Regions from separate parts of the Mycobacterium sp. Soil_C_30 genome, predicted to be linked through region 2. Evidence: riboswitches for the same ligand, from Rfam matches in the RefSeq annotation. Region 2 holds a riboswitch; the other holds the start of a gene.

Region 1 (7,629 bases), on a different contig from region 2:
CGTGGGCCGCTACCCGGGTCCGGTGCTGTGCCTGGCATCGGCCCGCGACCCGCGGGCATTCCCCCGTCGCGGTGCCATTCTCGCGGCGTTCCCGCAGGCCGCCGAACACGTCCTGGTTGACGGCGACATCGCCAGTCCTGAAACGTGCGCGGCCGAATTCGCCCGCGTCATCGTGGAGTTCCACCACAGTGTGGTGCCACGGTGATGCGCGCTGCCCTGCTGCGGGGTGCCGACGGCCCACGCTCGCTGAGCATCGCCGAGATCCCGGTCCCGCAACCGGGCCCCGAAGAGGTGCTGGTGGCCGTGGGCGCCGTCGGGGTCAACAACGCCGAGGTCCTGCAAACGCGGGGGATCATGCCGGCGCCGTCCGGCGGTGTCCCCGGCCTGGAGTGCGCCGGAACCGTGGTATGCGTCGGAGCCCGGGTGCAGACGGTCAAACCCGGCGACCGCGTCGCAGCGTTGACCCGGGCGGGGTCCTATGCCGAGTACGTGGCCGTGCCCGCGGGTGCGTGCGTCGTCGTACCCGACGATCTCGACCTGGCCGTCGCCGGCGCCTTCCTCGAAGCAGCGGCCACGGCGTGGTGGAACCTGGTGCACCGGGGGCGGATCCGGCGAGGGGAGCGCGTGCTGATCCACGGCGCCGCAGGCGGGGTCGGCTCGATGGCCGTACAGTTGGCCAGGGCGCTCGGTGCCGAGGTGATCGGAACAGCCCGGGGGCCGGTGAAGAGCGCGTTGTGCACCGAACTCGGTTGTCGCCGTGTGATCGACTACGGCTCCGAGGACGTCTTCGACGTGCTCCGGGAGATCGCACCCGGTGGCGTCGATCTGATCCTGGACAATCAGGGAGCCGCCGCGGTCGGCGACAATCTCGCGGCGCTGGCGCCGTTGGGCCGGCTCGTCATCGTCGGGGTGGCATCGGGAACCGACGCGGTGGTGGACCTGGCAGCCCTGATGTCCGGGGGGACGGAGATCTCCTCGTCGAGCCTGGGCCGGCTGTCCGACGACAGCCGAGCCGCGATATGTCGATCCGTGGAAGCCGAGGTATTGCCGTTGCTGAGGGCGGGAACGGTGACGCCCGTGCTGGACCAGACGTTCGATTTCGACCAGATAGTCTCTGCGCACCACAGATTCGCCGCGCCGGAACGGTCAGGCAAGGTCGTGGTCACCATGCCGGGTTACATCTCGAAATCCGATGCAACGCAGCATAATCAACTCTTTGCTTGATATGGCCACGGAAGCCAGCATGGAAGGTGCGGATTCGACGCCGAGCTTCCGCGATGACCGTCATGAACTCGAATTGCGAGGGACCACAATGAAATCCGCTATGACATCGGCCGCTGCGCAGGACTACATCCGTGCGATCAGCTGCGCTGCCACTCCGGTCACCATCGTCACCACCTGCGCACAGGAGGCCCGGTGGGGGCAGACGGTTTCCGCGGTGAGCAGAGTGTCCGACGAGCCGGCGGTTCTCGGCGTCTGCATCAACCGGCGCAGCCCCATCAATGCGGCGATCCGCTCCACAGGTGCGTTCAATGTCTCGTTGCTCGGCTACGAGCAGCGCGGCGCCGCAGACAGTTTCGCCGGGCGTCAGCATCCCGGTCGCCCCGCGTTCACGTTTCTCGACGAAGAGTGGCGTGACGGTCTCAACGGCCTGCCGGTCTTCACCGCCAGCGTGGCCGCCTTCGAATGTGAGCTGCACAGTGTCACGGCTGTGGGCTCGCATCACCTGTATCTCGGTCAGGTGCGCCACGTTGTGCACACCGACGCCGAACCGCTGCTGCACCTTCGCGGCAACTACCGCGCCCTGGCGGCGCACCACACGGAAGGACATCGCAGATGATCAAGACCGGCGAGGAGTACCGGGACAGCATCAACACCGGGCGCGAAATCTACATCGACGGCGAGCAGGTGCACGATGTCACCAAGCATCCGATGTTCGCCCCGATCATCGACATCCGGTCTCGCATCTACGATCTGGCTCACGAAGCGGCCAGCCAGGAGGTCATGACCTATGTCGACGACAACGGTGAGCGCAACGCGGTCGCGAACAAGCTGCCTCTGACACAACAAGACTGGCACGACAAGCGTGCGGCTATCGATCTCGTGCTCGACGAGGTGCGCGGCGTGGTCACCCGCGTCGGCGACGAGACCGTCGGCGAGATGTGGGCGCTCTACGACGGCCAGGATGTGCTCAACGAAGTGGATCCACGTTTCGCCGAGAACATCCGCCGCCACGTCCAGAAAGCCGCCACCGGGGACCCGTTCCACATCTCGGCCAACACCGACCCCAAAGGTGATCGGTCGAAGCGCCCGCAGGACCAGGATCCCGACATGCTGCTGCACGTCGTCCGCGAAACCGACGAAGGCATCATCGTCCGAGGCGCCAAATACGAGACCGCCGCGCCGTACGCGACCCAGGCCTACACCAAGCCCACCATCGCCAACTGGGGCGATGACAAGCTCTCCGATTACGCCGTCGGTTTCATCGCCGACCTCAATGCGCCCAATCTGAAGTTCATCTGCCGCACCGGTTTTGCCGGCCGCCGCGATGCGGCGGACTATCCACTGTCGAACCGGGTGGATGAGGTGGAGTCCCTGGTGATCTTCGACAATGTACTCATCCCGTGGGACGACATCCTGTTCTACCGGCACACCAGGGCAGCGACGTTCGTGCGCAGCTGCCTGCACCGCTACAGCGCGCTGCCCTACGTCCACCGCTCGATCCGGTTCGCGGACCTGATGATCGGTGCTGCCCTGTTCAACGTCCGGCAGACGGGATTGGACAAGAACCCCGCCGTACAGGAGAAGCTGGCGATGTTGGCGTGCTACCGCGAGGGTATCGAGGCGCACCTGACGGCCTCCATCGCCACCGCCGAGACCAGTCCCGGCGGTCTGCTGATGCCCAACCAGTCGCTGCTGTATGCGGGGCGGGTCTGGGCTCAGACGCAGCTGCCGCAGATGATCCACCTCGCCCGCGAACTCTGTGGGGGGCAGATCTGCATCACGCCGGACTCGGCCACGTTCGCCCACCCCGGTGCAAGCCCCTGGCTGGAGAAGTTCTACTCGATCAACGATGACTGGCAGGCCGACGATCGGCGCAAGCTGCTGGCATTCGCCCGGGATCTGCTCAACAGCGATTACGCCGGTCACCGGCTGACCTTCCAACTGTTCGCCCAGGCGCCGCCGTTCGCCCATTACCAAGCCGTGTACCGCAACTTCGACTACGACAACGCACTCGATCTGGTCAGGTCCGCTGCCGAGCTGTCCGACCGGGTGGGCGGCGCATGACCCACCGGCGGATCCGTCCGTTCAACACCAAGGACACCTACCCCGAACAGAATCTCGACAATGACCTGTGCCAGGCCGTCGTCGCCGGCGACACCATCTATCTGCGCGGGCAGATCGGGCAGGATCTCGACACCGGGCGCAACGTCGGTGTCGGCGACGTGGCCGCCCAGACCGAGCAGGCGATGTCCAACATCGCCGCGCTGCTCGACGAGGCGGACTCTTCTGTCGCCGACATCGTCAAAGTGACGATCTACCTTGTCGATCCGCGATATCGGGAGAGCGTGTACCGCGTGGTAGGACGCTGGCTCGAGGGGGTGCACCCGGTGTCGACCGGGGTGGTGGTCAGTGCGCTGGCCCGGCCCGAGTGGCTGGTCGAGGTGGACGTGATCGCCGTGAAGCAGGGGGCGTCATGACGTTCTCGATGGCGGCGCTGGACCGCGACACCGGAGCGTTCGGCATGATCATCGCCTCGTCCTCGCCGGCGGTGGCGTCCCGGTGCCTCAACATTCGCCCGGGCCTGGGCGCCGCCGCCAGCCAGAACGTCACCGATCCCCGGCTGGGTGGGCAGCTGCTGGACCGGCTCGCCGAAGGCGCCGAGCCGCAGGCCGCGATGACCGCTGTGGTGGCCGACCACGCTTTGCGCGACTACCGGCAGTTGACCGTGCTCGACGCGGCCGGGCGCACCGCGGCCTACAGCGGGGCCGGGGCGCTCGGTGTGCATCACCACGTGGCCGGTGACGGCGTGGTGGCGGCCGGCAACATGCTTGCCGGGCCGGCGACCATCACCGAGCTGATCCGTGGCTACGAGACCTCGGGGGCCGACGAGTTCGAAGCCCGCCTGTTGGCCGGGCTCAACGCCGCGCTGACCGCCGGCGGAGAGGAGGGTCCGGTGTATTCCGCGGGCCTGTTGGTCTATCGGGAGGTCGCTTGGCCGGAGACCACCCTGCGCGTGGACTGGGACGAAGATCCCTACACCCGGCTGGCCGAACTGTGGGAGGTCTGGGAACCCCAGCGCGACGACTACGTGCGGCGTGCCCTGGACCCGTCGGCTGCGCCCAGTTTCGGGGTCCCCGGTGATCTCTGAGCCCAAGGCGGCCGCCGGCGATCACCTGCGGCGCAACTGGGAGCTGGTGCGCGGGGTCAGTACCGCCCTGCATGCCGACCCCGAACTGGCGTGGCACGAGGTGCGGGCGCACCGGATGCTGACCGGGCTGCTGGCCGATCGCGGTTTCCGCGTCGACCACCGCGCCGGGGGACTCGACACCGCGTTTCACGCTCGCGCCGGCACCGGCCCGTTGCACGTCGCTTTCGTGGCCGAATACGACGCGCTGCCCGGGCTCGGCCACGCCTGCGGGCACAACCTGATCGCCGCGTCGGCCATCGGGGCGGCGCTGATGGTGCAGGAGGCCGACCGCGGCCAGGGCCTCACCGTGCACGTCCTGGGCACGCCGGCCGAAGAGGGCGGCGGCGGCAAGATCGTGATGCTGGAGGCCGGTGAGTTCGACGGCCTGGACGCCGCGCTGATGATTCATCCGGGGCCGGTTGACGCCCCGCGGGCCGAGCCGATGGCGGTGGCGCACTGGCGTGTCACGTATCGGGGTGTCAGCGCCCACGCGGGGGCCTATCCGCATCTGGGGGTCAACGCTGCCGATGCGTTCACCGTGGCGCAGGTGGCGATCGGCCTGCTGCGCCAGCAGCTGCCGGCGACGGTGCGGGTCCACGGGGTGGTGACCTCAGCGGGGTCGGCGCCCAACGCCATCCCCGACTCGGCGTCAGGCCGCTGGTATGTCCGTGCCCGCACACTCGCCGAGCTGACCGGCATCGAGAAGCGGATCCGCGCCTGCTTCCAGGCCGGTGCCCTGGGCAGTGGCTGTGATCTCGACATCGAGTTGGAGTCCGCGCCCTACTCGGAATTCCGCACCGACGACGAGATCCTGGACCTGTTCGTCGCGAACGCGGCCGCGCTGGGTCGGGATATGAGCGTCGAGCCGCCGGAAGGGGCGGGGGCCATGGCGTCGGCGTCGACCGACATGGGCAATGTGTCGCAGGTGGTGCGCGCCATCCACCCGTATCTGGGCATCGGTTCCCTGCCCGCGGTCAACCATCAACGTGAGTTCGCCGACGCCGCGGTGGGGCCGCAGGCGGAGGCCGCACTGCGCGACGGTGCCACCGCACTGGCATGGACGGCGCTCGATCTCGCCGGGCGGTAGTATCGCAGTTGCATCGCCCTCTCGCGGGAGAGTTCTGTGACCGCCAGCCACAGACGCCGAAGGAGCAACACCTCTCCGTCAACCTCTCAGGCCCCCGGACCGCGTCAGACCACGATGCCTCTGGAAAGCGGTGCGCGCACCCGCCCATGGGGAAAGGCCTGATCGGCCGAATCTCTCAGGCAGCCCGGTTCGGGTCGACGACAGAGGGGGAGGACGCGATAGTTCGTCCTGCTGCCTAGGAGTTCGTGTTGGCCCTCTCCGATGACGCGCTGTTCAACGACAGCGCCCCGAAATTCGCCGATCGGCACATCGGCCCCGGCGCCGCCGATATCGACACCATGCTCAGTGTCATCGGTGTGCAATCCCTCGACGAGCTTGCGGCCAAGGCGCTTCCGGCCGGCATCCTCGACGCACTGGACGCCGACGGGGTGGCGCCGGGTCTCGACAAGCTGCCGCCCGCGGTGTCCGAGCACGAGGCCCTGGCCCAGCTGCGCGCCATGGCCGACGCCAACACCGTCGCGGTCTCGATGATCGGGCAGGGCTACTACGACACGCTCACCCCGCCGGTCTTGCTGCGCAACATCATGGAGAACCCGGCCTGGTACACGGCCTACACGCCGTACCAACCGGAGATCAGCCAGGGCCGCCTCGAAGCGCTGCTGAACTTCCAGACCATGGTCGCCGACCTCACCGGACTCGACATCGCCAATGCCTCGATGCTCGACGAGGCCACCGCCGCGGCCGAGGCGATGACGCTGATGCAGCGCGCCGCTCGCGGCAAGGCGACCCGCCTGGCCGTCGACGTCGACGTCTTCCCGCAGACCGCTGCCGTGCTGGCCACCCGGGCGCGGCCGCTCAACATCGAGATCGTCACCGCTGACCTGCGCGAGGGTCTGCCCGAGGGTGATTTCTTCGGCGTCATCGCGCAACTGCCCGGCGCCAGCGGACGCATCACCGACTGGTCCGCGTTGATCAAGCAGGCCCACGAACGCGGCGCGCTGGTGGCCCTGGGTGCCGATCTGCTGGCCATGACGCTGGTGGCTCCGCCCGGAGAGATCGGTGCCGACGTGGCGTTCGGCAGTGCGCAGCGCTTCGGCGTGCCGATGGGATTCGGCGGCCCGCATGCCGGTTACCTCGCCGTGGCCACCAAGCAGGCCCGCCAGCTGCCGGGCCGGCTGGTCGGGGTCTCGGTGGATGCCGACGGCGCTCCGGCGTACCGGTTGTCGCTGCAGACCCGCGAGCAGCACATCCGCCGCGACAAGGCCACCAGCAACATCTGTACCGCGCAGGTGCTCTTGGCCGTGATGGCCGCGATGTACGCCAGCTATCACGGCGCCGAAGGGTTGACCGGTATCGCCCGGCGGGTGCACGGGCACGCCGCGCGGGTGGCGGCCGCCCTCGGCGATGCGCTGGTGCATGACACGTTCTTCGACACCGTGCTCGCATCGGTGCCGGGCCGCGCCGACGAGGTGGTGGCCGCGGCCAAGGCGCTGGGCATCAACCTGTGGCGGGTGGACGCCGACCACGTGTCGGTGGCATGTGACGAAGCCACCACCGACGCCCACGTGGCATCGGTGCTGCAGGCCTTCGGCGTGTCCGCCGCCGACGCCGAGCCGGTCGACATCGAGACCCGGACCTCGGAGTTCCTGACGCATCCGGCGTTCACCACCTACCGCACCGAGACGGCGATGATGCGCTACCTGCGGTCACTCGCCGACAAGGACCTGGCACTGGACCGCACGATGATCCCGCTCGGCTCGTGCACCATGAAGCTCAACGCCGCGGCCGAGATGGAATCCGTCACCTGGCCGGAGTTCTCCCGCCAGCACCCGTTCGCCCCGGCCGGCGACAGCGCAGGCCTGCGCACCCTGATCGCCGAGGTGGAAGCCTGGCTGGTGGCCGTCACCGGCTACGACGCGGTCTCGCTGCAGCCCAACGCCGGCTCGCAGGGGGAGTACGCCGGGCTGCTGGCGATCCACGATTACCACGCCAGCCGCGGTGAGAGTCACCGCGATGTGTGTCTCATCCCGTCGAGTGCGCACGGCACCAACGCCGCGTCGGCGGCCCTGGCCGGCATGCGCGTCGTGGTGGTGGCCTGCCGGACCAACGGCGACGTCGACCTCGACGATCT
Region 2 (7,629 bases):
TGGTCCGAATCCGCGAGAGGAGCCCAGCAGTGGCGAGGCCGAACCGGCAGGTAGAGCGACGTGCCGAAATCATGGACGCAGCGATCGCCCTGATCGAGCGCTACGACCTGGCCACGCTCAAGCTCGCCGACGTCGCCGCCGAACTGGGGCTGACCACCAACGCGGTGCGCTACTACTTCAAGGACATGCCCCAGCTGCTCAGTGAGCTGGCGCTGCGCTCCGACGTCCGGTTCTTCGACGAGCGGCTCGAACTCGGTCGCCGCGCCCGCGACATCCACCACCAACTGGCGCTGACCATCGCCGCGGGACTGCCGAGCGGACCCGAGGACGCCGAGTGGCGAGCGATCTGGCGCGCCGTGCTGGCGGCCGGGTTCGAACTCGACCAGCGCCGGGACGTCCAGGGCATCTACCACCGGCAGGTGGACCTCTACACCGACCTCCTCAACGACGGCGCCGAGGCCGGGGCATTCACGCTCCGCTCCCCTGCCCGCGACATCGGGATGACGCTGATGTCGATGGAGGACTACTTCGGCTACCGCATCGTGGCGCGCGACCCCGAGATCAGCCGCAGCACCGCCCTGCGGCTGATGCGCCAGTACGCGGAGTTGGCGACCGGGACCAAGCTGCCCGACACAGTGTGAGGCCGGCGTCGCCCCGCCACGCCCAGTAGCGCCCCGCTGAGCACCGACTGCTCTACCGGGGTTCCGCAGTCATGAGTGCCGATCGTTTGGTGGGATCGCGCCCGGGTACCCGCGCGCCATGCTGAGAAACGCTGTGGGGGAAGGCCTCGTCGCCGGTGCGGCCGGGGTGGCGGTGATGACGGTCGGGGAAAAGCTCGAGCAGCGGATCACGGGCCGGCCGAACTCGCATGTGCCTGCCCGCACGCTCGAGCGCCTCACCGGGATGTCCGAACAACCCGGGCAGCAGCCGCTGGTGCGGAACTGGGCCATGCATTACGGGCAGGGCATCCTGCTCGGGGTGCTGCGGGCGGTCATGTCGGAGGTCGGGTTACGCGGCCCACTGGCGTCGGCGAAATTCGCCGTGGTGCGGCTTACCAATGACCAAATCCTGGAGAACGCCACAGGTGTCGGCGCGCCACCACAGACCTGGCCGCGCAAAGAACTTCTCATCGATGTGTTGCACAAGGCGATCTATGCGTTCGTCACCGGCGCCGTCACCGACATGCTCGCCGCCCGCCGCGGCCCTGGCCCGGGGCAGCGACACGCGGCCCGCCTACCGGGTCGCCACTCGGATGTGGGTCCCGTCCCGTGACAAAGCCGGCGCAGCCCGGTACGTTACCCCCGTCACAATTGAAAAGCCGTTGACGCGTGGCGGGAGAACCTCGAACACCGAGGCGCCGAAGGAGCAACATCCTCCCCGGGAATCTCTCAGGCCCCAGTACCGTTGCGCGAAGGCAACTCTGGAGACAGGCAATCCGAATTGCCTGACCGAAGGTGTACGGCGCTGAGTGCGCCAGATCTCTCAGGTATCAGGACAGAGCGGGGAGTTCCACATCGCCACGGCACCTGCCGAGGCGACCGAACCGGGGGCCGCCTTGTCGACACCGACCTTGTCCACACCCAGATGCACGTCGCTGGACAGCTATGACCGTCAACTGCTGGAGTTCGCAATGGCATGGACGCCGTACGGAGGTCCTCCCGACGACGTCACCTTCCTCGAATTCGGCACGACGCCGGCCGGCGTCGACGCGCAGTTCCGCGCCCTCGTCGCTGCGCACGGCGACCGGATCACGCAGCTGACCCGGGCTGACCGTGCGCTCGTCGTCTCGGCCGTCGCCGCGCTCGCCCGGAGGCAGTGACCTTGACCATCACGCCCAGCTGGCCTACCGTGGACTCAGCATTGATATATCAACTGTCGATCAACAAGCCGAGGACGGTGACCGCATGACGATCAGTGTGTTCGAGCTGTTCTCGATTGGCATCGGCCCATCGAGTTCGCACACCGTGGGACCCATGCGCGCCGCCGCGCGGTTCCTCTCCGATCTGCACACCCTCGGCGCCTTCGACGACGTCCGGGACATCCGTGTCGACCTGTACGGCTCGCTGGCCGCCACCGGAGCGGGTCACGGCACCATGACCGCTGTCCTGCTGGGGCTGGAAGGACTTCTGCCGGAAGAGATCAGTACCGAGCAGATGGAGCGCCGGGTCGACGCCATGCGCGCCACCGGCCGGATCAACTTCGGCGGGGCCCGCGAAATCGCGCTCACCGAGGGTGATTTCATTCTCCGGCCGCTGACCATGTTGCCGTTCCACCCCAACGGGATGACCATCACCGCGCTGGGGCCCGGTGGCACCGAACTGCACCGGGAGACGTACTTCTCGGTGGGCGGCGGGTTCGTCGTCACCGAGGCCGAGAGCCGCGAACCCGCCACCGTCGCAGCCACGTCGGCACACGGTTTCGGCTCGGCCAAGGAGCTGCTGGAACTGTGCCACCAAAAGCGTTGCAGCGTCAGCGAGCTGATGCTCGAGATCGAAAGCGCCAGCAGAAGTGAGGCCGAGATCCGCCGGCGGCTGCTGCACATCCGCGACGTGATGGTGGAATGCGAACAACGCGGTATCGCCCGCGACGGCTTGCTGCCGGGCGCACTGCGGGTCCGCCGCCGCGCCAAGGACTGGTATGAACGCCTCAGCGAGGAAGACCCGCAACGGCTTCCGGAGTTCGCCGAGGACTGGGTGAACCTGGTAGCACTGGCCGTCAACGAGGAGAACGCCTCCGGCGGGCGCATCGTCACCGCGCCCACCAACGGCGCGGCCGGTATCGTCCCGGCGGTGCTGCACTACGCCATGCACTACACCCCCGCGGGCAGGAAGGACAGCGACGAGACCACGGTGCGCTTCCTGCTCGCCGCCGGCGCCATCGGCTCGCTCTACAAGGAACGTGCGTCCATCTCCGGGGCCGAGGTCGGCTGCCAGGGCGAGGTGGGCTCGGCGGCATCGATGGCGGCGGCGGGCCTGGCCGAAATCCTGGGCGGCACACCCGAACAGGTGGAGAACGCCGCGGAAATCGCCATGGAGCACAGCCTCGGCCTGACCTGTGATCCGATCGAGGGCCTGGTCCAGATTCCCTGCATCGAGCGCAACGCCATCTCAGCGGGCAAAGCCATCAACGCCGCACGCATGGCGCTGCGCGGCGACGGCACCCACCGGGTGAGCCTCGACCAGGTGATCGAGACCATGCGCACCACCGGCGCGGACATGAGCTCCAAGTACAAGGAGACCAGCACCGGCGGCCTGGCCGTCAATGTGCCGGTGAACTTCATCGAGTGCTGACGCGCCGCCAATTCTGAACCCCACAACCCAAAAGCAACCGCGCTTCGGTAAGAGGGCATTGGCCTCGTACCAAGCACCAGCGTGCCGAACGAGGACCAGAATTGACACCCTGGCGACCGCCGGTCAGGGCGTAAACTCAACACCACCAGGAAAGGCGACGAGATCCACTTCGTCCATCCCAACGGTGAATGAGTCCGTCGAACCTATACACCAGCAACGAGCAAACGCACGCTGGACAACCTGCGCTGGGAAATTCCCGTCCCATTTGGTTCCTGAACCGTCTTGGGCGAAGTAGTAGTACCAACGGGTGCCCGTAGGGTTGGCGCGGTCTGCACTTTGCCCGCTCGCGAGGTTGATCCAACCCAGAACTTCCCACGGATCACCACACTCTGCCTGGCATTCGTGTCGAGCGCGGCCGTAGGCAACAGAGATAGACCTGCCGGTCGAGTTCGTGAATCGAACTGCGGTGACGGCGCGGGGCGTCGCCACGGCGGCTGCCGGGGTGAGTTCGCGCGGACTACCCAGGGCATCACCATGAGTGGTTTCGTACTCTTCGACCGCCGATGTTCGGAGTCGCAACGGGACATTGGTGCCGGGCCCCACCCGTAGCCGCGGTCCCACCGCAAGCGCTGATGCAGCCTCATCGCCGATCTCGAGCTTTTCGTCGGCCATTGCTTCCTCCTCCAGTTTGCATGCTGCTGTGACTGACAAATCGACACTGCTCTGCGTGTCGGCCGATCTCATGAGTAGGGCACTACCTCCTTTCCACCGCCTCCTATGCGGACGTGGGCTCGTCGGGGAATTCGAAGCTGGGATAGTCCGCTTCTCGCGACCTCCGACTCGGCTGTTCGTAGCGCTGCGGGGGTCCGTCCACGAGAGAACGGGTTACGAATGATTGACAGCCAACGATTCGTGCAGGATCCAGACGCAGATCGAGAAGAGATTCGTAGAGCGACGGAGAACACGAACATCTGGTCCGAACCCAATGCCGCGCCGGCAGAAATCGAGAACGCCCGTCGGTTGAACGCACGAGTCCTCCGGTCGAGGTGGAGTTCAAGTCAGAGCCCGCCAGTTCTGAACTGACACAACCCAAAAGCAACGGCTCCGGTTTTCAACCGGAGCCGTTGCCGTGTCAGGTGACTCAGTGGGCGATCTTGGCCTTCAGCCAGTCGTGGAAGGCGCCGATGTGGTGCTCGCTGGGCACCAGCACACCGCCATTACGGTAGGTGCGCGAATCCATCGCCGGCTGGCAACGCTCGCAGGCGTCGAAGTCCTGCTGGTTGACCCGGTGGAACAGTTCCACCGACCGGCTCACGTCGCGGCCCTGTTCGACCACATGCGGCAGGTACAGCCAGTCGCACTCGACGACAGTGTGGTCAGCGGCCAGTGGGAACATCCGGTGCACGATCACATGGTCGGGTACCAGGTTGACGAACACCTGCGGACGCACGGTGATGGCGTAGTAGCGACGATCCTGATCTTCGGTGACGCCGGGGATCGGGTCCAGTCCTTCGGACCCGTCGACGGTGAATCCCTTGACGTCCTCGCCGAATTCAGCGCCGTGACCAACGTAGTACTGCGCGGCGTAGCCGTCGGCGAACTCCGGCAACACCTCGGTGAGCTCGGGGTGGATGGTGGCGCAGTGGTAGCACTCCATGAAGTTCTCGATGATGAGCTTCCAGTTGGCCTTCACGTCATAGACGATGCGCCGACCCAGGCTTAAATCCGCGATGTTGTAGTGGTCGATGGATTCCACATCGCCGAGCCGTTCGACGATCTCCTGCATCACGGTGTCCTCGAACGACGGCGGTTCGTCGGCCAGGCACACCCACACATAGCCCAGCCACTCGCGCACCTGGATCTTGGCCAGGCCGAAATCGGTGCGGTCGATATCGGGCATCTTGGTCAGGTTCGGCGCCGCGATCAGCTTGCCGTCCAGATCGTAAGTCCAAGCATGGTAAGGGCATTGGAACGCGCGCTTGACCTCACCGGATTCTTCGGTGCACAACCGGGCACCGCGGTGGCGGCACACGTTGTAGAAGGCGCGGATGTCGCCCTTGCGTGACCGGGTCACCAGTACGCTCTCGCGACCCACCTGCACGGTCTTGAACGCGCCGGGCTTGTCGAGGTCCGCCGACCGGACCACGCAGAACCACATCGCCTCGAAGATCTTCTCCTGCTCCAGGGAGAAGACTCCCGCATCGGTGTAGTAGTGCCCGGGCAGGGTGGAGATGAGGCTCTCCGGCAGGCTCGGGGCTGCAGCGGTGGTCATTTGCGTATGGCTCCTAGGGGTTTGCTGGTGGGGGGCTGATGCAATAGGTCAGACGGGTGCCGGTGTGGCCGCGATCTGGCGACGCAACCGGTTGAACAGGCGAGGCTGATCCACCGCGAGAACGGCGACCAGCCGGCCGTCGCGGCGGTAAGTGGCAACAAAGCAACGTGTTTCGCAGTCGCCTTCTTCGATGGTGACGACATCACCGGGCCGGGCTATACCGGCGAACTGGATGCGGGCGCCGTACTGGTCGGACCAGAAGTACGGGGCCTTGGCCGCCGCCCCCTGGTGCGCTCCCCCGGCGAGCAACGCGGACACCGCGATCGCGGGCCGCTCGAGCGCACCGGTCCAGTGTTCGACACGGTGCACGGCACCGACCGACGGGTCATACCACGCGGCGCAGTCGCCGACGGCCACCACGTTGGGGATGGCGGTCTCGCCGCCGGCGCCGCAGACGACACCGTTGCCGAGCTCCAGTCCACTACCTTGCAGCCACTCGATGTTGGGGATACCACCGATGCCCACCACCACCACGTCGGCCGGCAGGGTGCGTCCGTCGGCGAGTTCGACACCGGTCACCCGGTCGACGCCGACGAGGCGGGACACCCCGACACCGCACACCAGTGTGGTGCCGTGATGTGCGTGGGCGCCGGCGATCACACCGCCCAGTTGCTCGCCGAGCTGCACCGCCAACGGAGCCGGCGCGGCCTCGACGACGGTGACCTCCATACCGAGCTTGCGGGCGGTCGAGGCGACTTCGGCGCCGATGAAACCGGCACCGATGACCACCAGGCGCGCGCCGGCCTGGAGATCGGCGCGCAGGGCGATGGCGTCGTCGATGGTGCGCACCACGTGCACACCGGCGAGCGCCTCGGTACCCGGCCAGCGCCGCGCGCGGGACCCGGTCGCCAGCACCACGCCGTCGGCGGTGATGCGCGAACCATCAGCCAGTTCGATTGCCCCGGAACGGCAGTCGAGTCCGACGGCAGCGGAACCGAGTATCCAGTCGGCCTGCAGATCGTCGTCGTCGGCCTCCAGCGCGAGGTCGGCCTCGCTCAGGGACCCAGCCAGGAACTCCTTGGACAGCGGCGGCCGGTCGTACGGGCGGCGCGCCTCCTCACCGATCACCGAGAGGCGACCTTCGAAACCTTGCGTGCGCAAGGCGCGCGCAGCCGAGAGACCGGCAAGTGAGGCACCGACGATGGCGACGTGCTTCATCACTTGACTCCCTCACCGAGCCGGGCGCGGATATCCGGCGGCAGGTTCGGCTTGTCGGTGCTGAGTTCGACATGGATGACGCCGTCCTGGATCTCGACAGTGTGGGTGCGCACGGGCAGCTTGGCCGGCGGCGCATCCACGGCACCGGTACGGAGGTCAAAACGCGAGGCGTGCAAGGGGCATTCGACCTCGCACCCCTCCACCCAGCCATCGGCCAGCGACGCGTCCTGGTGCGAGCAGGTGTCGTCGATGGCGAACACCTCGCCGTCCTCGGTGTGGAACACGGCAATCGGCGGCTCGGTGGGCACGCGACGGGCTTCTCCGGGCGGCAGGTCGGCCAGAGGACAGATCTCGAGCATCTGCGGACCTTTCAATTGAAGGTTGTGGTGCGTGCTGCGCAACAGACTCGTATTACGCAACAGTGTGGTGGCAGTCATAAACCCTGTCAAGTGGTGAAAAAGGTCACTTTGCCGGGGAAATCAATTTGCGTGGCGATGTCGTTGAATACAAATTTCACGCTTCGTGGGGCAAACGATCACCTGGGATTGAACGCGATAAATGGGCAGTCAGCAACTCGGAAACCGCGGCGTAACAGTCGAGCTATTGACATGTGTTGACTTTGCCGGAAAACGCGGCGAAAGGGGCGGCCCGGGCTCGCGCCGCCCCTTTCGAATCACTACTGCTTCTTGATCAAGTGCTTGCGCGGCAGGTCGGTGACAAGCGGGTCGCGTTTGATGTCGAGATAAAACGACACACACATCCCGATCATCACCACCACGAACGGTGCGGCCACGATGATCGTCATGGTCTGCAGACCGTTGAGGGCGTCATTCCCGCCGGCCCACAGCA

What was found. A riboswitch is a leader RNA that binds a small molecule or an ion and turns the genes downstream of it on or off. The one in region 2 is predicted to bind glycine.
Region 1: another riboswitch for glycine. It lies ahead of gcvP (aminomethyl-transferring glycine dehydrogenase); the one in region 2 lies ahead of AC3A6P_RS01240 (hypothetical protein).

What each region holds. Positions count from the first base shown of each region.
Region 1 covers NZ_JBDGJH010000018.1:135,024-142,652, forward strand. Annotated here, with positions in the region: gene AC3A6P_RS26955 (alpha/beta fold hydrolase) at 1-205, shown strand, start outside; gene AC3A6P_RS26960 (zinc-binding dehydrogenase) at 205-1,224, shown strand; gene AC3A6P_RS26965 (flavin reductase family protein) at 1,325-1,840, shown strand; gene AC3A6P_RS26970 (4-hydroxyphenylacetate 3-hydroxylase family protein) at 1,837-3,288, shown strand; gene AC3A6P_RS26975 (RidA family protein) at 3,285-3,701, shown strand; gene AC3A6P_RS26980 (DUF1028 domain-containing protein) at 3,698-4,372, shown strand; gene AC3A6P_RS26985 (M20 family metallopeptidase) at 4,362-5,498, shown strand; glycine riboswitch at 5,513-5,610, shown strand; glycine riboswitch at 5,611-5,712, shown strand; gene gcvP (aminomethyl-transferring glycine dehydrogenase) at 5,768-7,629, shown strand, end outside.
Region 2 covers NZ_JBDGJH010000001.1:276,739-284,367, reverse strand. Annotated here, with positions in the region: gene AC3A6P_RS01250 (TetR family transcriptional regulator) at 72-641, shown strand; gene AC3A6P_RS01245 (hypothetical protein) at 760-1,272, shown strand; glycine riboswitch at 1,323-1,414, shown strand; glycine riboswitch at 1,416-1,507, shown strand; gene AC3A6P_RS01240 (hypothetical protein) at 1,469-1,819, shown strand; gene AC3A6P_RS01235 (L-serine ammonia-lyase) at 1,905-3,290, shown strand; gene AC3A6P_RS01230 (hypothetical protein) at 3,414-4,034, opposite strand; gene AC3A6P_RS01225 (aromatic ring-hydroxylating oxygenase subunit alpha) at 4,432-5,562, opposite strand; gene AC3A6P_RS01220 (NAD(P)/FAD-dependent oxidoreductase) at 5,611-6,780, opposite strand; gene AC3A6P_RS01215 (bifunctional 3-phenylpropionate/cinnamic acid dioxygenase ferredoxin subunit) at 6,780-7,139, opposite strand; gene AC3A6P_RS01210 (BCCT family transporter) at 7,457-7,629, opposite strand, start outside.